4 regions of the Paenibacillus sp. FSL H7-0735 genome follow, and region 2 is predicted to be linked to each of the others. Evidence: riboswitches for the same ligand, from Rfam matches in the RefSeq annotation. Region 2 holds a riboswitch; each other region holds the start of a gene.
The links. A riboswitch is a leader RNA that binds a small molecule or an ion and turns the genes downstream of it on or off. The one in region 2 is predicted to bind cyclic di-AMP.
Positions count from the first base shown of each region.

Region 1: another riboswitch for cyclic di-AMP. It lies ahead of NSS82_RS02940 (hypothetical protein); the one in region 2 lies ahead of NSS82_RS30100 (alpha/beta fold hydrolase).
Region 3: another riboswitch for cyclic di-AMP. It lies ahead of NSS82_RS18035 (APC family permease); the one in region 2 lies ahead of NSS82_RS30100 (alpha/beta fold hydrolase).
Region 4: another riboswitch for cyclic di-AMP. It lies ahead of NSS82_RS27360 (TrkH family potassium uptake protein); the one in region 2 lies ahead of NSS82_RS30100 (alpha/beta fold hydrolase).

Region 1 is NZ_JBBOZH010000001.1:652,039-657,033, forward strand. Features, by position in the region: gene NSS82_RS02930 (hypothetical protein) at 1-44, opposite strand, end outside; gene NSS82_RS02935 (hypothetical protein) at 85-606, opposite strand; gene NSS82_RS02940 (hypothetical protein) at 621-1,175, opposite strand; cyclic di-AMP (ydaO/yuaA leader) riboswitch at 1,244-1,408, opposite strand; cyclic di-AMP (ydaO/yuaA leader) riboswitch at 1,828-2,017, shown strand; gene NSS82_RS02945 (hypothetical protein) at 2,270-2,686, shown strand; gene kdpF (K(+)-transporting ATPase subunit F) at 2,813-2,890, shown strand; gene kdpA (potassium-transporting ATPase subunit KdpA) at 2,903-4,579, shown strand; gene kdpB (potassium-transporting ATPase subunit KdpB) at 4,596-4,995, shown strand, end outside.
Region 2 is NZ_JBBOZH010000002.1:571,414-576,408, reverse strand. Features, by position in the region: gene NSS82_RS30115 (alpha-glucuronidase family glycosyl hydrolase) at 1-1,192, shown strand, start outside; gene NSS82_RS30110 (Nif3-like dinuclear metal center hexameric protein) at 1,217-2,011, shown strand; gene NSS82_RS30105 (hypothetical protein) at 2,096-2,269, shown strand; cyclic di-AMP (ydaO/yuaA leader) riboswitch at 2,590-2,776, shown strand; gene NSS82_RS30100 (alpha/beta fold hydrolase) at 2,864-3,691, shown strand.
Region 3 is NZ_JBBOZH010000001.1:3,980,615-3,985,609, reverse strand. Features, by position in the region: gene NSS82_RS18045 (DsbA family protein) at 110-826, shown strand; gene NSS82_RS18040 (disulfide oxidoreductase) at 823-1,287, shown strand; cyclic di-AMP (ydaO/yuaA leader) riboswitch at 1,482-1,641, shown strand; gene NSS82_RS18035 (APC family permease) at 1,766-3,583, shown strand; gene NSS82_RS18030 (iron-hydroxamate ABC transporter substrate-binding protein) at 3,787-4,794, shown strand.
Region 4 is NZ_JBBOZH010000001.1:6,053,006-6,058,000, forward strand. Features, by position in the region: gene NSS82_RS27350 (LysR family transcriptional regulator) at 1-497, shown strand, start outside; gene NSS82_RS27355 (potassium channel family protein) at 1,022-1,693, opposite strand; gene NSS82_RS27360 (TrkH family potassium uptake protein) at 1,707-3,065, opposite strand; cyclic di-AMP (ydaO/yuaA leader) riboswitch at 3,128-3,305, opposite strand; gene NSS82_RS27365 (CPBP family intramembrane glutamic endopeptidase) at 3,626-4,995, shown strand, end outside.

The DNA.
Region 1 (4,995 bases), on a different contig from region 2:
AATTTAGCACTGTAGGTGGACACGGGAGGTAAGGGGTCAGGCATGGTGAACACGATCCTTTCAGAATGAGAGATTTGCTTGAATCTATAATATAGAAAAGTAAGAGATGGATTTATTGATAAGATCGGCGGTGTCTGGTTCCGGGCAACTGTGTTTCTGCTGGGAGGCAGTGGATAAAGCTTTGGAAGGTTTGTAGTAGAGCCGTTCACTTCTGGAATTGCTCCCCCCAGCTGCAACACTGTACAGACGCCCTTGCTGAATATGCCCAGCCAAGGATTTACCCTGGAGCTTGGCCTTTAAATCCTGCAAAGCACCCTGAACTAGCTCAAGCTTAACCTGCTCCCAATCTGAACCTTCGCGGCGGACCTTATCCAGCGCTTCCTCAAGACGGCAATGACAGATAGCCCGTAAAAAAGAACTCCATTTAATGAGATCGAAATTTTTGGTGTTGGCAGAGATTAGACAAGCCCCCCAACTGCAACCTCCCTTACAGGTGAGCTTCAGAATACCATAACGGCAGCCTTCAGCCCCTTCCATTCCATAGTGAATAGGCTCGGGTTCATCCAATACAAATACTTCAATGCGGGATAGTCTGCGCTGGTCCATAGTAGGGTTCCTCCTTAGATTTCCAAAAGCTTTAAGTCTACATGATGAGTGACACTAGCCTTTTCTACACAAGCGAGCATTTCCATTTTATTCTCACAGACTGCGGTATGCTCTAGCCATAGTCGGAACTTCTCTTTCCGTATAACAGATAGATGTAAGGGAAAGGTGCTGCGGGATCTCAAGACATACCAACCGGCGCTTACATCTTTCCAAGGCTCCTTGAAGGCTGTAAACCACGGGAGTTTTTGATGCGATGACCAATCCTGCTGCTGTTGTTGTTCTCGAATTTTTTTATATATTTCATATACAATCTTAGAGTCTAAACAGTCTTTACAAGAAGAAGGTGTACTGAATTGGCGAAGGGCTTGGATCTGGTTCTGGCCAAATGCATAACCTACAATGTACTTGTGATTATTTTCTTCGAACCATAAGGCCCCGAAACAAACGTAATTTAGACTTATCGGCTCAAGCAGCCCTTGATGTATCCCTAAATAATAGTGCTTCAAAACATTCACCCCATCCAGCGTGCTATCACCTAATAGGCTCAGGTAACGCAAAAACCGCAGCAAGAGGAGGACCTCTGCTGCGGTTTTGGATTACAGGCAGATATACCTGGGCCAAAGCGTGGCGGATCAAGGGTCTCTCTCTTTACGCTTACGAGGTTAGCTGTCGGATTCGGACGGTGAGAGTCGCCCTACCTATTGAGACTTACGCAGTCTCCTTTGGATTCACCCCAAGTAGGCCAGGTGGCCTGATGGTTCCCCCGTTCCCTGCGAATGCAGGAACTCAGCGTTGATTGTTTTTCATGAATTAGATTCAACCCGAATCATACTCTTTTCAAGATTTTCTGTAAAAAACGGAAAATGTTCTTTTAGAGCGATTTTAACCATATCCTGCCGACTACGACTGAAAAACGAGGTAAATAGGTATTTATGGCGTGTTATCGCGCCTCTTTCTCGCTCAACCTCAGCTTCTTGCGTTTCTACCTATAAAGGGAATTTGCAGTATTTTCACCCTAAAAAGGTGAATAAAATCACATGGGTTATAGATAGCGATTAAACGCTCGAAACTCGAGTAAACAAGAGATATAGAGAGATTAGATATCAAGTAAGCGCTATCTAATGGGAAAATAGTTTTTAATTTGCATTATTTTGGCATCATTCAGGTTTTACAAGTCTTCGTGCATAAGAGTATGATTACTCCTGTTTCAACGACAATCGAATATTTGATCCGCTTAATTTCCGATAAGGAAAGCGGGGGAACCAACAATCGGCAGCCGATGTGAGAGTCGGAAGCTGATTATGGGGTGAATCCTGTAGAGGGTGCGAGTGAGCTCGCATCTATACAGGTAGGGCGACTCTCACCGCCCGAATCCGACAGCTAACCTCGTAAGCGTATGGAGAGAGGATGAGTGCAATGTGACCGCTAGCGAGCCACAGAGGAGATCCTTTGTGGCTTTTTGCTGTGCTCTTAGAAGCAAAGCATTTATGGAGGCCTCCCCCAAGAGGTCGCTAAATTCATCATTAGCGGTATTTGTAAGGCAGCGTCTAATGACGTGACACAACCGAGCTTTAGGTTGTGCCCGAAAATGACGATAGGTCAACATCCTTTCGGAGATTTTCGTTGCCTCCTTGTTGTAAATGAGCAGGAGGAGAAAAAAGAGATGACGGATCAGAATGAATATGTGCTTGTATGTGCGCCTACAAAGGCGGGAGAACATTTCATTAAACTTCTGAAGTTCAGGGGTATTAAGATGGCGGGATTAACCAACAATCTGGCTGAGAAAGCTTTACTAGAGGAGCTCGGAATCGAGCAGGTTATTCTAGTGGATACCCGCCATCAGAGCACTTGGTTTCGCCCATCGTTCCCGGTAGGCAGGGTATATCTGTTTGAGAGCAGCTTTCCGCTTTGCTGCCGCTATATTCAGATGTGCCGTACCTGGACGACACAGCCAATTTTTGTGATTACAAGTTCTATAAATCCTAGATTGGTCTATAAAAGACTTGGTGCGAGCTATGTAATCTATTCCCATAGTGGTGATGCTGATTTTCTAATCGATAGATCACCTCATCAAGGATAATGGAAGGAGTGCGGAAGATATGATGGATCTGTATATGGTGGCTTCGTTAGCTGTAATTTACGGGTTATTTTATGGCTTTATGCGCTGGTGCGCAGGTGTAGTTGAGGATACGGGGAGGGATAAGCTGTGATTCTAGTAATCGCTGTTACCCTACTGTTGTTTATATATCTGGTTTACGCGTTGATTCATCCTGAGAAATTTTAAGGAGGGGCATTCATGGGCATTTTGCAAATAGTCGTCGTAATTGTAATTCTCATCTTGTTGGTCAAGCCGATGGGGACGTATTTATATCATGTATTTTCTAACGAACCGAATCGTACGGATCGCTGGTTTGCAGGCACAGAGAAAGGTATTTATAAGCTGATCGGCCTGAAAAAACGGGACGGAATGTCCTGGAAGAAGTATGCACTCAGCTTTGTTTTAACTAATATCGTACTGGTTGCTTTCAGTTATATTTTTCTAAGATTACAGCGGGGATTGCCGCTGAACCCGAATGGAATTGCCGATATGGAACAGACGCTTTCATTTAATACGGTGATCAGCTTTATGACCAATACGAACCTGCAGCATTATAGCGGGGAGACGGGACTATCGTATTTTTCACAAATGGCAGTCATCACGATGATGATGTTCACGTCTGCAGCGAGCGGATTTTCTGTTGCGGTTGCTTTTGTCAGAGGGATTACAGGACAGAAATCAGTCGGGAATTTTTTTGAGGACTTCGTAAAAGCACATATTCGTGTATTCATTCCATTAGCTCTGCTAGTTTCATTGGTGCTGGTAGGATTGCATGTGCCACAAACGCTCAAGCCATCGCTTGAGGTCACTACACTCGAAGGGCAGACGCAACAAATCGCTATCGGTCCAGTCGCTTCTTTGGAGTCAATTAAACACTTAGGTACGAATGGTGGCGGCTTCTTCGGAGCCAATTCAGCGCATCCTTTTGAGAACCCTAATCCACTTACGAACGTTCTGGAGATTCTCTCTATGTGGATGTTGCCAGCCTCTTTGCCATATATGTACGGGTTGTTCGCTAAGAACAAACGTCAGGGCTGGGTGATTTTCACAGCAATGATGACCTTGTTCGTTCTGCTGCTGGGGCTGAATTATTATGCGGAAACTAAAGGGAATCCCGCTATTAATGCGCTGGGGATCGAGTCTTCGCAAGGCAGCATGGAAGGTAAAGAGGTACGTTTTGGGATCCCGCAATCTTCTCTGTTCACTTCGGTAACAACGGCAGCTACGACAGGTAGTGTTAACAATATGCATGATACGCTAACACCGCTGGGTGGCATTACCCCTCTGGCCCTAATGATGCTCAATAACGTCTTCGGGGGAAAAGGTGTAGGACTAATCAATATGCTGATGTATGCCATCATGGGCGTCTTCTTATGTGGACTAATGGTTGGCAGAACACCAGAGTTTCTCGGGCGAAAGATAGAAGCCAAGGAGATGAAGCTGATTGCGATTGCTATCCTTGTGCATCCGTTCATTATCCTTGTACCAACAGCAGGTGCGTTCTTAACGGGCTTGGGCAACGGTTCCATTACGAATCCCGGATTCCATGGACTTAGCCAAGTGTTATATGAATATGTCTCTTCTGCCGCGAACAATGGTTCAGGATTTGAAGGGCTTGCGGACAATACCACCTTTTGGAATGTTACAACCGGGATCGTAATGCTGCTTGGCCGTTATGTCTCTATAATCGCAATGCTGGCAGTTGCAGGTTCACTGATCCAGAAGAAGCCGGTTCCTGAGACGATTGGCACATTCCGCACAGACAATGGTCTGTTCACCGGAATTCTGATTGGTACGGTAGTGATTATCGGTGCGCTGACGTTTCTGCCGGTCATTGTGCTCGGCCCGATTGCAGAATATTTGACCTTACGGTAGGAAGAGGGAGAACAAGATGAGTACTGTAAAAAGAAAAAAGCTGCTGACGGGACCCATACTCCTAAGCGCTGTAAAGGATAGCTTTATTAAGCTTAACCCGGTGACGTTAATCAAAAATCCGGTCATGTTCGTAGTCGAAATCGGCACGATTATTGTATTGCTTATGGTACTGGCCCCCGGATATTTTAATGCAGAGAAATCGGTAGGCTTCAATATCACGGTGTTGTTCATTCTGTTATTCACAGTGCTGTTTGCCAACTTCGCTGAAGCGCTGGCTGAAGGCCGCGGGAAGGCACAGGCGGATTCGCTTAAGAAAACGAAACAGGATATCACAGCTAATAAGCTCGTTGGAGGGTCTGTGAAGACCGTTTCTTCCTCCGAGCTGCGGAAAGGAGATATCGTGATCGTCAGTCAGG
Region 2 (4,995 bases):
GGATTCAGAAAATCGACCAGGACCATTCACTTACGGGCGTGACCATGCAGATGGCGCCAACATGCTGGGAGAAGCACTGGAGCCGTTTGGCGGAATCGTGATTTGGCGTTGTTTCGTATATAACTGCAAGCAGGATTGGCGTGACCGTAAGACAGATCGGGCCAGAGCGGCATATGATCATTTCAAACCATTGGATGGCCGATTTAATGATAATGTAGTGCTGCAAATCAAGAATGGACCGATGGATTTTCAAGTCAGAGAACCGGTATCTCCGCTGTTTGGCGCACTGGAACATACCAGTCATCTGATGGAGTTTCAGATTGCTCAAGAATATACGGGGCAGCAGCGGCATCTCTGTTATCTTGTTCCACAGTGGAAAGAAGTCCTTGATTTCAATACTTATGCCAAAGGGCAAACTACGCTTGTGAAACATGTTGTGGACGGATCGGTGTGGGGAAATAAGTATAATGGTGTGGCTGCTGTAACTAATGTTGGAGATGACATGAACTGGACGGGGCATGGGTTAGCTCAAGCTAATCTGTATGGATATGGAAGATTAATTTGGAATCCGGAGCTGACGGCAAAAGAAATAGCTGAGGAATGGATTCGGCTTACCTTTGGCACTGATGAAGGTCTAGTGGCTGCTATTCGCGGGATGTTGATGGACTCATGGAGGATTTACGAATCTTACACAGCTCCATTAGGTGTGGGTTGGATGGTTAATCCGGATCATCATTATGGGCCGAATGTGGATGGGTATGAATACGCCAAGTGGGGAACGTACCATTATGCGGATCATAAAGGCATTGGTGTGGATCGTTCAGTCAAATCGGGAACGGGTTATAGTGGACAGTATATGGGTCTTAATGCATCAAACTATGAGAATCTAGCGTCTTGTCCAGAAGAGCTGTTGCTGTTCTTTCATCATGTTCCATACACGCATGTTCTGCAATCGGGGCAAACGGTTATACAACATATTTACGATACTCATTTCGAGGGGGCAGAGCAGGCTGCACAGCTTCTAGCGACATGGGAATCACTTGAAGGCAGCGTGGATAGTGGATTGTATATGCAAGTGAAGCAACGTCTTGAAGAGCAAGCAGAGCATGCGCAGGAATGGAGAGATCGGATCAATACGTATTTTTACCGCAAGAGCGGAATTGAGGATCTTAAAGGCAGAAAGATTTATTAGATTTCGAATCGAGGGATGATGATAGTGAGCCTCACGATTAGAGCGATTCTGGAAGATTTAATGGGAACTGTGGAACAGGTAGAAGGCACTGTCGATATTCTGAACCCAGGGGAACCGGAAACTGAAGTCACAGGGATTATTACGGCCTTCTCTGCCACACAAAATGTTGTGGAGCAAGCAATAGCGTTAGGAGCCAATTTGCTGATCACGCATGAAGGTGTATTTTATAGCCATCATGCGGCGAGCGAGTGGTTAGAAGGTGATCCGGTTTATCATGCGAAAAAAAGTCTGATCGAACATTCCCAAATTGCTATTTTTCGTTATCATGATTATTGGCATCGGCAAAAGCCGGATGGAATTATGGTGGGTTTACTGCGAGAACTAGATTGGTCCGCATACGTGGAAGAGCAGCAAGCAGCTGCTACGATTCTCACTATTCCTGCTATGACTGTACTGGAAGCTGCTCAATATATTAAAAGTAAGCTAGGGATCTCTTATGTACGCGCTGCCGGTGACCTGTCTCTGTCCTGCAAACGCGTAGGGATATTAGTAGGTTACAGAGGAGGCGGGACGATGGCTATTCCGCATTTTAATGATCACAATCTTGATTTAATTATTGCTGGAGAGGGACCAGAGTGGGAGACTCCGGAATATGTGCGGGATGCAGGGCACCAAGGCAGATCTAAAGCGCTCATCATGTTAGGTCATGCGGAGAGTGAAGCGCCGGGGATGAAATATTTAGCTGAAATCTTAGCAGACAAATATCCCATGCTTTCTAACCGGTTCATTGCTGAACAACCCATCTATCAGATGGTTTAATCTGGGGAAATAAAGAGTACGGAATAAATAAACATATTATGGAGAAAATGAAGGGAAACAGGTCACTGAGAAAGGAGTGTTTCAATGGAAATTCCTTTGGAGGCTGATGAAGTATTAAGTCGGATCAAAAAGCTGCAAAGCGACGGAAGCTCGATCAGTAAAAAACAAGTAAAGCAGAGCGATCCTGAGCTTATGAGAAGTGCGCTGTTCTTTTTTCCAAGCTGGGAGCATGCATTGAAAAACGCCGATCTTTTGTAGCCATAGTATTGTAAGAGGAAGCTAAGTGGACAGGGGAATACCTCTGATTCTGCTTAGCTTTTTTCATATCTCCAGTGAAAAGGATGGCCTTTATATAGAAAGTACTGGTGTTTTAACCTCCGTTTGGCTTGGTTCAGAGCCATTTTCTTAAATAAAACGAGTAAACAAGAGCAAAAGAAAGAGAAAATGAAGAGTATGCTCAATATGAAATGAAAAGCATTGCTTTCAACATTATTTTGACCAGAGCCCTCCTTTACAAGCAAACCTTACAAGAGTATGATTCATCTCAGAACTGACAATTATCTTAAATTTACAATTACATAAGCAATCCGCTTAATTTCCGTTTCTGGAAAGCGGGGGAACCAACAACTGGCAGCCGATGTGAGAGTCGGCACTGGTTATGGGGTGAATCCTGTTCCGGGTGCATAACATGCATCCCTGCAGGTAGGGCAACTCTCACTGCCCGAATCCGACAGCTAACCTCGTAAGCGTATGGAGAGAGGATGAATGGCGTGTTTAGTGATGAATAGCCACAGAGAATCCCTCTGTGGTTTTTTGCTGCGTTTTTAAGCAGATATAGACGTAGAATTTATTATGAAAGAGGTGTTACCTTTGCCTATCGCTAAACTGAACGGAACTTCGCTCTATTATGAAATCAATGGAACTGGCACTCCGGTTGTGTTTATCCATGGACATGGATTAACACACAGTATGTTCAAACCACAGCTGGAGTATTTTTCCGATAAATATAAAGTGATTTTGTGCGATTTACGGGGGAATGGCAAGTCTGGTAAACTGCTGGAGGCCCCACATGAGATTATTGAGACGCAATGTCTGGATTTGATTATGCTGTTGAATGACCTAGGTATTCGTGAAGCAGTTTTTGTAGGAATCGCCTATGGTGGCTTAGTCGTTCAGCATATTGCCAAACAATATCCTGAGCGTGTGAAAGCCATTGTGGTCGCGGATAGCTTCTGTAGGACTCACGGATCAACAATTGTAGGGAAAATACAAACTATGGCAGCATATTGCAGTTTGCTAATGTATTATCTCCCAAGCGAGCTGGTGTTGCCTTCGATTCGGATGATGTACCGAGAGCGCTGGAGTCTGGCCTACAATGAGATTAGAAGAGGGCTGCTGGACAAACGTCCCCGGGAGCTATATCGGCAAAGACTGGCTACAAGCCATGTTGATTACACCAGATGCTTAAAGGCTTTTAAACGTCCTGCTTTATGTATTGTAGGGGACTTTAATGAATTTGGAGTGAATTGTATGAAGGAAATGGTGTCTCAGCTGCCACATGCGCAGTTGGCGATTATTCCGAACGCATTAGATCCAAGTAATCTATGCCAGCCGGAGCAATTCAATGCGATTCTTCAACGTTTCTTAGAGAAGCAGCAGGGCAGTCAGCAGATTAGCTGATCTATAGGGAGACCTTTACAAGCGAAGCGTTTAAGTGGAAAAAGGCGTCCCATAGCCAGGGAGCATGAGCTGGCTATGGGACGTCTTTCTGGGTAGAACTTTAGGGGATTCTCCCTAAAGTGAAGGGGATTATGGCTTCTAGCACGTGAATTAGGGAAATTCTCCCTAAAGTGATAGAGAGCATGGCTCCTAGAACGTGGATTAGGGAAATTCTCCCTAAAGTGAAGGGAATTATGGCTCCTAGAACGTGGATTAGGGAAATCCTCCCTAATAATAGGGTGTTTTTAGCCATAAATGGGTATTTGCAAGAATTTTTAGGGAGGATTTCCCTAAAAACCTTATTTTAAAGCGATTATCGATGAATATTAGGGAGGATTTCCCTAATATAATGGATATCTAACTAAAGGCTGGCTCATCAGTAGTGAAATCTACGAATGAGCCAGCCTTTGGTATTTTACTAACCGGTGGATGTTGAACATTTACAAGCATATTGTACCTAGAACGCCACTTAATGTCCCTACCCTACCACAGCATCAAATATAGTTCACCCGACGTGGGAAAGAACAGTAGTCTCTAAGTAGTGAAGGTAAGAGTATAGAAGGGGCGTAGTAAGCGTCTCACCCGACATGGGAAAGAACAGTAGACTCTAAGTAGTGAAGGTAAGAGTATAGAAGGGGCGTAGTAAGCGTCTCACCCGACATGGGAAAGAACAGTAGACCCTAAGTAGTGATGGTAAGAGTATGGAGGGAGGCGTAGTAAGCAGCGCATCAGACGTGGGAAAGAACGGTAGACCCTAAGTAGTGATGGTAAGTGTATAGAAGGGGCGTAATAAGCTGCTGACCCGACGTGGGAGAGAACGGTAGACCCTAAGTAGTGATTGTAAGTGTATAGAAGGAGGTGTAGTAAGCAGCTCATCAGACGTGGGAAAGAACGGTAGACCCTAAGTAGTGAAGGTAAGTGTATAGAAGGAGGCGTAGTAAGCAGCTCATCCGACGTGGGAGAGTACGGTAGACCTAAGTAGTTAAGGTAAGTGTATAGAGGGAGGCATAGTAAGCAGCTCATCCGACGTGGGAAAGAAACAGTAGACTCTAAGTAGTGATTGTAAGTGTATAGAAGGAGGTGTAATAAGCAGCGTATCTGCAGCTCCTGATCGAGACCAAAGGAAAGGAAGGTTTCGGTAATAGGGATTCAGCCTCCGGACATGAGTAGGAGAGAAGAAGAGCGGGGAGTGGCATTGACAGACTATCGGACTCAAGCGCTCTTATTTGCAATATTTTCCTATTTTTGAGTTGCTATTGGACCCC
Region 3 (4,995 bases), on a different contig from region 2:
TTAATAATTATATAATTTTAAATGTATATGATAAAAACTACATTAGTCCCTAGAGGACAGAAAGGAATTCTCCTTGAGTAAACCTAAAAAAAGTCCAAATGTTCCCCAGTTGAGCAAACAAGAGAAACGACGGGTAGAACAGGAGCAACAGAAGCAGAAAACGAGAATTTTAGTTATTAGTTCAATAGCTGTAGTAGTTATCATTTTTGTTGGATTGTTTATGTTAGCTTCGAAAGATGCAGCAAAGAATGTCTCTACAGGAGAACCGGTAGAATTCAATTACAGTGAGCTACCTAGGATTGGTAATGAGGATGCACCTGTTAAGCTTGTTGAATTTGGCGATTTCAAATGTCCAGCTTGTTCCCAGTTTGCTGGCTCCATGAAACCGAAAATTGTTCAAGATTTTGTCAACGAGGGAAAAGCAGCTCTTTACTTTGTAAATATGGCTTTCGTTGGTCCTGACTCTGAGACAGCTTCACTAGCTGCATTGTCTGTATACCATCAGAATAAGGATGAATTCTGGAAGTTCTATGATGCTGTATATGCGCAGCAAGGGGATGAGAGCGACGAATGGGCCACTGAGGATTTCTTGATAAGCCTTGCTGAAAAAGAGAAATTAGCGATCGATTACGATCTTTTGCGTAAAGACATCCAAGAGAAAACTTATGCAGATGAGCTGAAGAAAGACATTCAGTTGGCAACTGACGCAGGCGTGACAAATACGCCTTCGCTCTACATTAATGGAGTGAAAACGGCTGAACCTTTCGATATTGAAGCGATTACATCTGAAATTAACACCGCCGCAAAAGCAGTGGAGGCAAAGTGACAAAATTCCTATCTTTTTGCAAGCGTAACTGCCTCTATCTGGCCTGGTTTGTCTCTTTGGTTGCTGTAGCTGGTAGCTTGTATTTAAGTGAAGTCTTGAAATATGAACCTTGTAAGCTTTGCTGGTTTCAGCGGATTTTTATGTATCCGCAGTTATTTTTGTTGGGAATTGCCACTTTCCGTGGAGATAAGCGCATCATTCCTTATGTGCTTCCATTAAGTTTGATTGGTGGCAGTATCTCAATCTATCATTATGCGGAACAGAAGATTCCAGCGTTAAGTAAAGTTCTACCTTGTACAATTGGTGTTCCTTGTAATAAAGATTACTTGAACTACTTCGGATTTATTACGATTCCTTTGTTAGCTTTAATCGCTTTTGCTCTAATTAGTCTCCTTCTTTGGTATGGACGTAAGGAAGAAGAAATGATTGAAGTAGATGCAGAGGAGAGCTTAGGATTTTAGTTTTCGCTTTGGAAGTTACAAAAAAGCTGAAAAGGTATTAAAATCACGGGCTAGAGGGATAATTGAAGATAATGAAAGAGAGCATCCAATAAGACGCTATATTTGAGCTTATTGGATGTTTTTTCATTCTTTTTTCATTTTTTTCAACGCTTTACTGTAGGCACTTTGTAGACTAATATTAGACCTTGTGAGAAGTTGAATATGCGCTGAATTTTCTTAGGAAAAACGGGGGAACCAAACTTGGCATTCATGCCAATGGGGTGAATCGGAACCGGGTCGAACAGACCTGTACCGTAGGGCTATAACCACAGCCCGAATCCGCCAGCTAACCTCGTAAGCAAGGTGGGAAAATGACCATGCATAAGCATGCGGATCATTTCCGTATGCTTATTTTTGTGTCTGCATTTATGAAATCCACCGATGAAAACAGCGCACGGAAATTCCGTTTCAGCTCCCAAAGAAAGGAACTGTATCCACCATGGTAAGCAAGGTAAAACGACTATTGATCGGACGTCCGATGAAGTCGAATGAACTCGATCATGAAAAGTTATCCAAGGTTAAAGCACTGGCTGTCCTGTCTTCTGATGCGCTCTCGTCTGTAGCCTACGGAACGGAACAAATACTGATTGTACTGGTGGCTGCCGGGTTTACTGCCATCTGGTATTCCCTGCCAATTGCATTAGCCGTATTGGGCCTGCTGGCCATCCTGATTTTATCCTATCGGCAGACGATTTTTGCTTATCCGCAAGGAGGCGGAGCTTATATCGTAGCCAAGAGCAATCTTGGTATTCCGACAGGGCTGCTCGCTGGGGGTTCATTATTGGTGGATTACATTCTTACCGTAGCGGTTAGTGCCTCGGCAGGGACGGATGCGATCACATCGGCTTTTCCAAGTCTTCATAATCATACTGTTCTCATCGCTGTATCTGTTATCGTTCTATTAACAATCATTAATCTTCGCGGAGTGACTGAATCGGCTTCGTTCATCGCAATTCCAGTGTATTTGTTTGTGGTTTCGATTGTTGTTCTGATTATCTCCGGTATCGTTAAATATGCAATGGGTGGCGCGCATGCGAATGTTCCTGAAATAGGCAGCGCCGTATCTAATGTAAGTTTGTTTCTACTATTAAAAGCGTTTAGCTCTGGTTGTTCAGCCCTAACGGGGGTTGAGGCCGTATCTAATGCGATCCCAAACTTTAAAGCACCGGCTGAGAAGAATGCAGCCAAGACGCTAATGATCATGGGACTTATCCTTGGCTTTATGTTTACCGGAATCACTGTGCTGGCGTATTGGTATGGTATTGTGCCAGATGAAAAGGCTACGGTTGTCTCTCAGATCGCTGAATCGACCTTTGGCCGTGGCGGATTGTACTTTTTCATTCAAGGGATTACAGCAGTGATTTTGTTCTTGGCAGCTAATACAGCATATTCAGCGTTTCCGCTGCTTGCCTTTATGTTTGCAAAAGATAAATATCTGCCACACGCATTTATGGTCCGTGGTGACCGCCTGGGCTTCTCAAACGGCATTATTTTTCTAGGAGTTATGTCTATCATACTTGTGGCTGCATTCCATGGGAATACGGAAGGTTTGATTCCACTTTATGCGGTAGGCGTGTTCATTCCTTTTACCTTATCCCAACTGGGGATGATGGTGCATTGGATCAAAACAAGACCTGCTGGATGGGTGAAAAGATTTGTTGTAAATACCATCGGTATGCTGACTACATTGACGATTACGCTTATATTTATCATTACTAAATTCTCGAGCGTATGGATGGCATTCATTTTCTTACCTGCTGTAATGTTCGTGTTCCACCGTATTCATAAGCACTATTTGAACACTGCGGATCAACTGCGTATATGTCCGGCTACTGATAAACCTATAATTAAAGGAAGTACTGTAGTTGTTCCTGTTGCAGGGGTTACACGTGCCGTATTACATTCCATCAGCTATGCGAAGTCTCTAACAGATAATGTTGTTGCTGTGTATGTAGGCTTTGATGAAGAAGACATTCATAAGATGGAGCAACGGTGGGAGGAATGGAATCCAGGCGTACGCCTGATTGTACTTCGCTCCAGATATCGTAGTATCATTCGTCCGTTAGTGAAGTTTATCGATACGGTTGAGTGGAAGACAGCTGCGACGGATCACATCACGATTCTGATTCCACAGTTTATTACCAAACATTGGTGGCAAGCCGTGCTTCATAATCAGACCAGCTTTTTAATCCGCTCGTATCTAATGAATCAAAAGGACGTTGTAGTAGCGACTGTCCCTTATCATTTAAATAAATAAGTAGAAGATTAAAGATGAGGTTATATCCGGAACGTTCGGAATATAACCTCTTTTGTATTTTATATGAAGGAAATTGTTGCAAATCCACAGAATTTGAAATTTATATGTTGACACAGAGAATGAGAATCAATATCATTTAAAAGTGAAGCAGAGGTAAAGGTCACCTTTGAATATCAAAGCAGTTACATATAGGAGGGTTTTTAATGTTTTGGCTTAACAGAAAAAGATCAGGAAGCATGAAAGTGACAATGAGCGGACTAATAGTGATGACGCTATTACTTTCCGCTTGTGGTAATAATAATGCTGAAAGCTCATCAAATGCAGGAACAGCGCCTACAACAGCTCCTACAGCAGAATCTACAGAGGCACCTGCTGCTCCTAAGACATTAACAGATGCAATGGGCCATGAAGTAACGATTCCGGCTAATCCACAGCGCGTCCTGGGTTCATATTTGGAAGACTCATTGGTAACTCTGGGTGTAACTCCAGTAGCTCAATGGTCAGTTACAAATGGCGTTCAGGATTATCTGACCACTGAATTGAAGGATGTTCCTACAATTAGTTACGATCTTCCGTTAGAGGCTGTAACCAGCTTTGCTCCGGATCTTATTATCATCCCATCGGAGTCTTCTGTTCAGAACGGGATTTACGATCAGTTGAATAAGATTGCACCCACTTATGTAATTGGGGATGAACTAAATCAAGATTGGCGCAAATCTTTGCTCAAGATTGGTGAGATTTTGAACAAAACCTCTGAAGCAGAAAAAGCCATTAAAGATTATGATGTTAAAGCAGCGGCTGCGAAAGAACAGCTTGCAGGAGCTATTGGACAAGAGTCCGCGGCTATTCTATGGTTGGTGCAAAAAAACTTCTATATTGTAGACGAAACCCGCAGCAGTGGTGCTGTATTATATACAGACCTTGGCGTAAAGCTGCCTAACTTAGTAACAGAGATCCCAGTAGGAACAAGAGCAACTTGGAATCCGATCTCGCTAGAGAAGCTTTCTGAGCTGACCGCAGATCATATTTTCCTTGTAAATAGTGATAAGACTGAGGGTTCGGAGATCCTAGATAGTGCAATCTGGAAGGGTATCCCAGCTGTAAAAGCTGGAAATGTGCATGAAATGAGCTCAACAAGCAGCTGGCTTTACAGTGGTGCGAACGCTGGCAGCAAAATCATTGACGATGTGCTAAAAAGTCTTGTGAAATAAAAGTCGTAATTCACCATGAATGAGACTGATCATTTCGTTGGGGGAGGGCGTGCAGATCAAGTATCTCGGGATACAAAGATCTGCACCATTTTTTTATAAACCAATCCCATAGTACGGAAAAATCGTTCCTGCAATTGTACAACATAAATATTTTTGCGATAATGAGAATGATTGTTGTTATCATATAAACCATTGTAACTA
Region 4 (4,995 bases), on a different contig from region 2:
GTGAGGGAAAATCAGATGTAGGTCTGATCGCTTCCTCTATTCAAGAACCTGGGTTACGCTGCATTTCTCTGTTTGAGGATCAATTGCGACTGGTCGTCTCAGAGCAGCATCCTTTAAATTTATCTTCCAAGCTAACCATGGATAATCTATCCCGGCTGCCTATGATTCTCTTCTCAAAGGGTACCTGGTACCGGCGCCTGACGGACGATCTATTCCAGCGCTGCGGGATTGATCCCGATGTGCGCATGGAGATTGACTCCTTCGAAGCCATCGTGCGGCTGCTTCCGACTGTCAAAGCGGCTGCGTTGCTGCCAAAGTCTTATCTGCGTCCAGAGCTGCTGAACGGCGGCGGACTGGTGTCCTTACATATCAAGGAGCTGGAGCAGACTCAACGGACCACCTGCCTGATTTACCGTGACGATGGAAGCATGAGCACGGCTGCTCGCAGTCTGGTGCAAGTAACCGAAGAGATGTTTCTGACAGAACGTGAGCAGTAAAGCCGGACCAAATGAATCAAGGGGCGCACCTATTGATCTCCAAATGAGGCAATAAGTGAAGCACTTATTGCGTAATTAGGGAATTTCTCCCTGAAATTTAGAGATTTCTGTTCAGCAGACTTATAATTAGGGAAAACTTCCCTAATTTTCGGCTGATTGAGTAACTAATAAAGGAATCCCACTGTTTATTAGGGAGGAATTCCCTAATGTCGTTCATTTAGAGCGAATAGCGGCTATTTTTAGGGAGGTTTTCCCTAATTAGTTACACCCACTCTGTACATCGTACAAACAAAGAACGCATATCGCCCATATTCCACCGTCACAGATACCACAAATCATCTACTACAGCCGTACGAATATCACACCTAACAACTCGTCAACCGCACAAACCAATATATTAGATCACTACGCGTGATCTATAGTCATATGGCATAGTAAAATCCATTACTTTTCCTACTCTTTACTCCATAAAAAAGAAGCTGCCCCCCAAGTAGAATTCACTACTTTTGAGTCAGCTTCTTTTACTATGATTCTTGGTTCACAACTTCACTCTCAAAACGGTCAATACTTTCATTAGGACCAATGAGTACCATAACATCGCCTTCACTTAAATAATCATGGGCAGTTGGAGCGACGATTATTCCGCTTTCCCTATTTAGGGCAACAATGCTGCAGCCATATTTAGCTCTTGTATTTAAATCGGACAAGCTTCTGCCGTTCATGCAGGATGGCACGGTCAGCTCGACAATTTTATAATCCTTGGACAGTTCAATATAATCCAGCAAATTGGGCGTCACCAGCTGGTGTGCCACACGAATCCCCATATCCCGCTCCGGAAAAATAACCCGATCAACCCCCAGCCGCGACAGTGCGCGGCCATGAAGGATGGAGATTGCCTTAGCCACCACTTGCTTGACTCCAATCTCCTTTAACAAAATGGCCGCCAGAATGCTTCTCTCCATATTGTCACCAATCGCAACAATCCCACAATCAAAGTTCCGTACACCAAGCGAGCGCATAATTCCCTCATCTGTAGCATCTGCTACTACCGTATGCGTCAGTTGATCGCTCATTTCCTCCACGCGTTCTTCATGGTGGTCAATGCCGAGCACCTCGTAGCCCATTTCCATCAGCTCAAGCGCCAGGCTTGAACCGAAGCGACCTAAGCCGATTACTACAAATTGCTGTGCTTTCATTTCTAATTAACTCCTATCCAATAATTATTTTACCTTCAGGATACTTATACAGTGGTTTACCCTGTTTGGGACCGAGTGCATACGCCAAGGTTAGTGGACCTAGCCGACCTGCAAACATCGTCAGACAGAGTAGAATCTTACCGATCGCTGACAGTTCCGGAGTTAGCCCCATAGTCAGTCCTACCGTAGCAAAGGCGGAGGTCGTCTCAAACAAGATTGCCAAGAAATTACTGTCTTCAGTTGTGGAGAGTATCATCGACACAGAGGCGATTAACAACAAAGCCAGCAGTGTGATCGTTAATGCCTTGTAGATGCGCTCCTGAGCCAGCCGATAACGGAACAACACAACATCTTCCCGTCCACGCAGCATAGCAATAACAGCACCAATCATCATCGTAAAGGTTGTTGTCTTGATCCCGCCGCCCGTTGAGCCTGGAGAAGCACCAATAAACATAAGAATCACTATAAAAAATTGTGTAGCCTGCCGAAGTCCAGCAATATCAACTGTGTTCGCGCCAGCCGTACGGGGAGACACGGATTGAAAGAAGGCTGATAATATTTTACCGCCAAAATTCAGTGAACCTAGGGTACGAGTGTTAGTAAACTCGAATATAAAAATAACCAGAGCTCCGATCAGAATCAGCCCTGTGCTGGTGGACAGGACAACTTTACTATGTAGAGACAGCCTGCGGGTTACCCGAAACTCCACCAGATCTGACATTACAATAAAACCAATCCCGCCGGAGACAATCAGAAACATCACAATAATATTCACAAGTGGATCATATACATAATCAGTTAAACTGCGAAAATCCCCAAAAATATCGAACCCCGCATTATTAAACATAGACACCGCATGAAATATGCCATAATAAATCGCTTTTCCCAGTGGCATATCAAAAGCCCAGCGAATAGACAGCAGCAAAGCGGCACAGCCTTCTATGACAAGAGAATATATGAGGACTCTTCGGATCAGCCGCACAATTCCTTCCATAGAGCCTTGATTCATGGCTTCCTGTAGGATTAGCCTGTCCCGCAAAGATATTTTACGCTTTAACACCAGTGAAAATAGAGTGGCCATGGTCATAAAACCTAAGCCGCCGATCTGGATCAGGATCATAATTACGGTTTTCCCAAAAATCGTGAACGAAGTTCCGGTATCCAGCACAACAAGCCCTGTTACACAGGTTGCCGAAGTTGAAGTAAATAATGCATCAATAAATTCCACGGAATTCCCGCTTGTGCTTGAGATGGGCAGCATAAGCAGCAAGGCCCCTATCAGAATAATCGATGCAAAACCAAGCACCAGTATCTGCGGCGGCGAGAGCTTCAGAAACTTAAATTCAGAACTCCTGCGAAACTGTGAAGCCACTTTGCTCACCTTCTTATCAAAAATTCCAACAAAAAAAGCACTGGAAAACCAATGCTGACTTGGTTCCTGCAGTAAATTAGCCTACGAGGTTAGCTGTCGGATTCGGACTGTGCAGGCTGCCCTATTCGTTCCCAGAACGAAATTCACCCCTGATGAAAGTGCCATTTATCGTGTACACTCCACTTTTCATCACTTCTTATGGTTCCCCCGTTTTCACCAGAAATTCGGCTACTATACAATTGCATACAAATTATATACGTTATTTAGTGAATTCACAAAGACACAATTAATGCTCATTCGCATGAAAAAATGCGGTTTAAAGAGACTGCATCAAAAGGAGTGCCTTTTCTCATCACTTTTCCGTGTTTTCCCTGCAATTACACCGATTCTCATCATTCGTGCAGAAATGAACACGATAAAATTCATGGTATAAATTCACATGACTATTCTATACTATCTCTATTACCCATAAAAAGAACATATAATGTTTTTTGTAACCAACCAGGCACTAATACTATAATGGAACATAACATTGTCAGTACATAACAAGGAGGCGTTACATGAATCCCGTCGGCCAGCCCTTACAGCAACGTGCCCTCTCCAAGAGGCTCATCATCTCGGGCATTATCGGTCTTATTCTATTTATTATGTTTCAGATTTCCCCTTCACTGCTTAGTAGCCCTACAGGTGAAGATACCACCGTCATTAGCAAGGCAGAAGCCCGTGACCAAGCCGTATTATTCGCAGAACAAAAGCTCAATTACACCGAAGCACCAAACGATCAATGGAATGTACTTTACGAGACGGACTCTTCCTTTTATGGTTATATGTCTCGCGAGAAGCTTGTGGAGGACTATACCAAGAAAAAATTGGATCAAAAATATCCTTTTGATGTCTTTCGTGCAACGCTTACTCCGTCAGCGGATCAAGAGCCGCAAATCATCGTTGACCTCAATATGTATACCGGCGAGATTGTCGCTTTCTCAAAGGCTGCAAAAGTTGCCTCCGAAGAGGGGTCTGGCATTGCTTCCGTTGGTGCAAAAGAGGACAAGGGAGCTGACCTCACTCTAGCGCAGAAGGAGAATCTTGCTCGTCCTTGGCTTCAGGAATGGGAAGTAAATCCTGCCAAGCTACAAATTGAATCGAATACAGGAAACCATGGGCTGGTGTATACGGATAGCACTGTTCAGGTCGGCGAATCCTTATTGCACTATTATTTTGATTTCAGTGGAGAGCAGGTCTCCAGCTTTAATGCCGGATTCTCTGCACCGGCTTGGCATACCTCCTACGTACAAGGACAGACCTCTTTAGCGGAAAAGCTGACATTATTCGGTTACGGTATACCCACACTGATTTTAGGAATTCTGGCACTCGTCTACAGTATTCTTAGAAGAGAGCATACTTCCTTTAAACGTGGGGTATTCCTAAGCTCAGCCTATTTTGTAATCATGATGATCAGCACCTATAATATGCTGCCTGAATCAACAGGCGAAGGGCTAGAAGCACAGATTACCTCTGTCATTATGTTTATCATTTATGCTTTATACAGCCTGCTGATGTCCTCCTTGCTCTACTTCTCTTTAGTGGGCGGCAATGGCCTATGGCGAAAAGAGGGAGGCATGAACCCTTGGCCCCGCGCCAAAGAGCCCGGCTATGGACAATATGTGTTGGATAGTATCCGGGCTGGATACATGTGGGCTTTCGTTCTGCTAGGGGTGCAGACGGTTATGTTCATCATATTATCGTTTACCTTGCACAATTGGTCTACTACAGACGCCACCCAGTCTCCTTATAACATGAGATATGCTTGGCTTCTGCCTATCGTCGCATGGCTCGCTGGTTTATCTGAGGAAGCCATTTATCGCTTTTTCGGAATCCCTATGCTGAAAAAGGTGTTCCGGAACACTTTCGTCGCTTGCTTGATCACCAC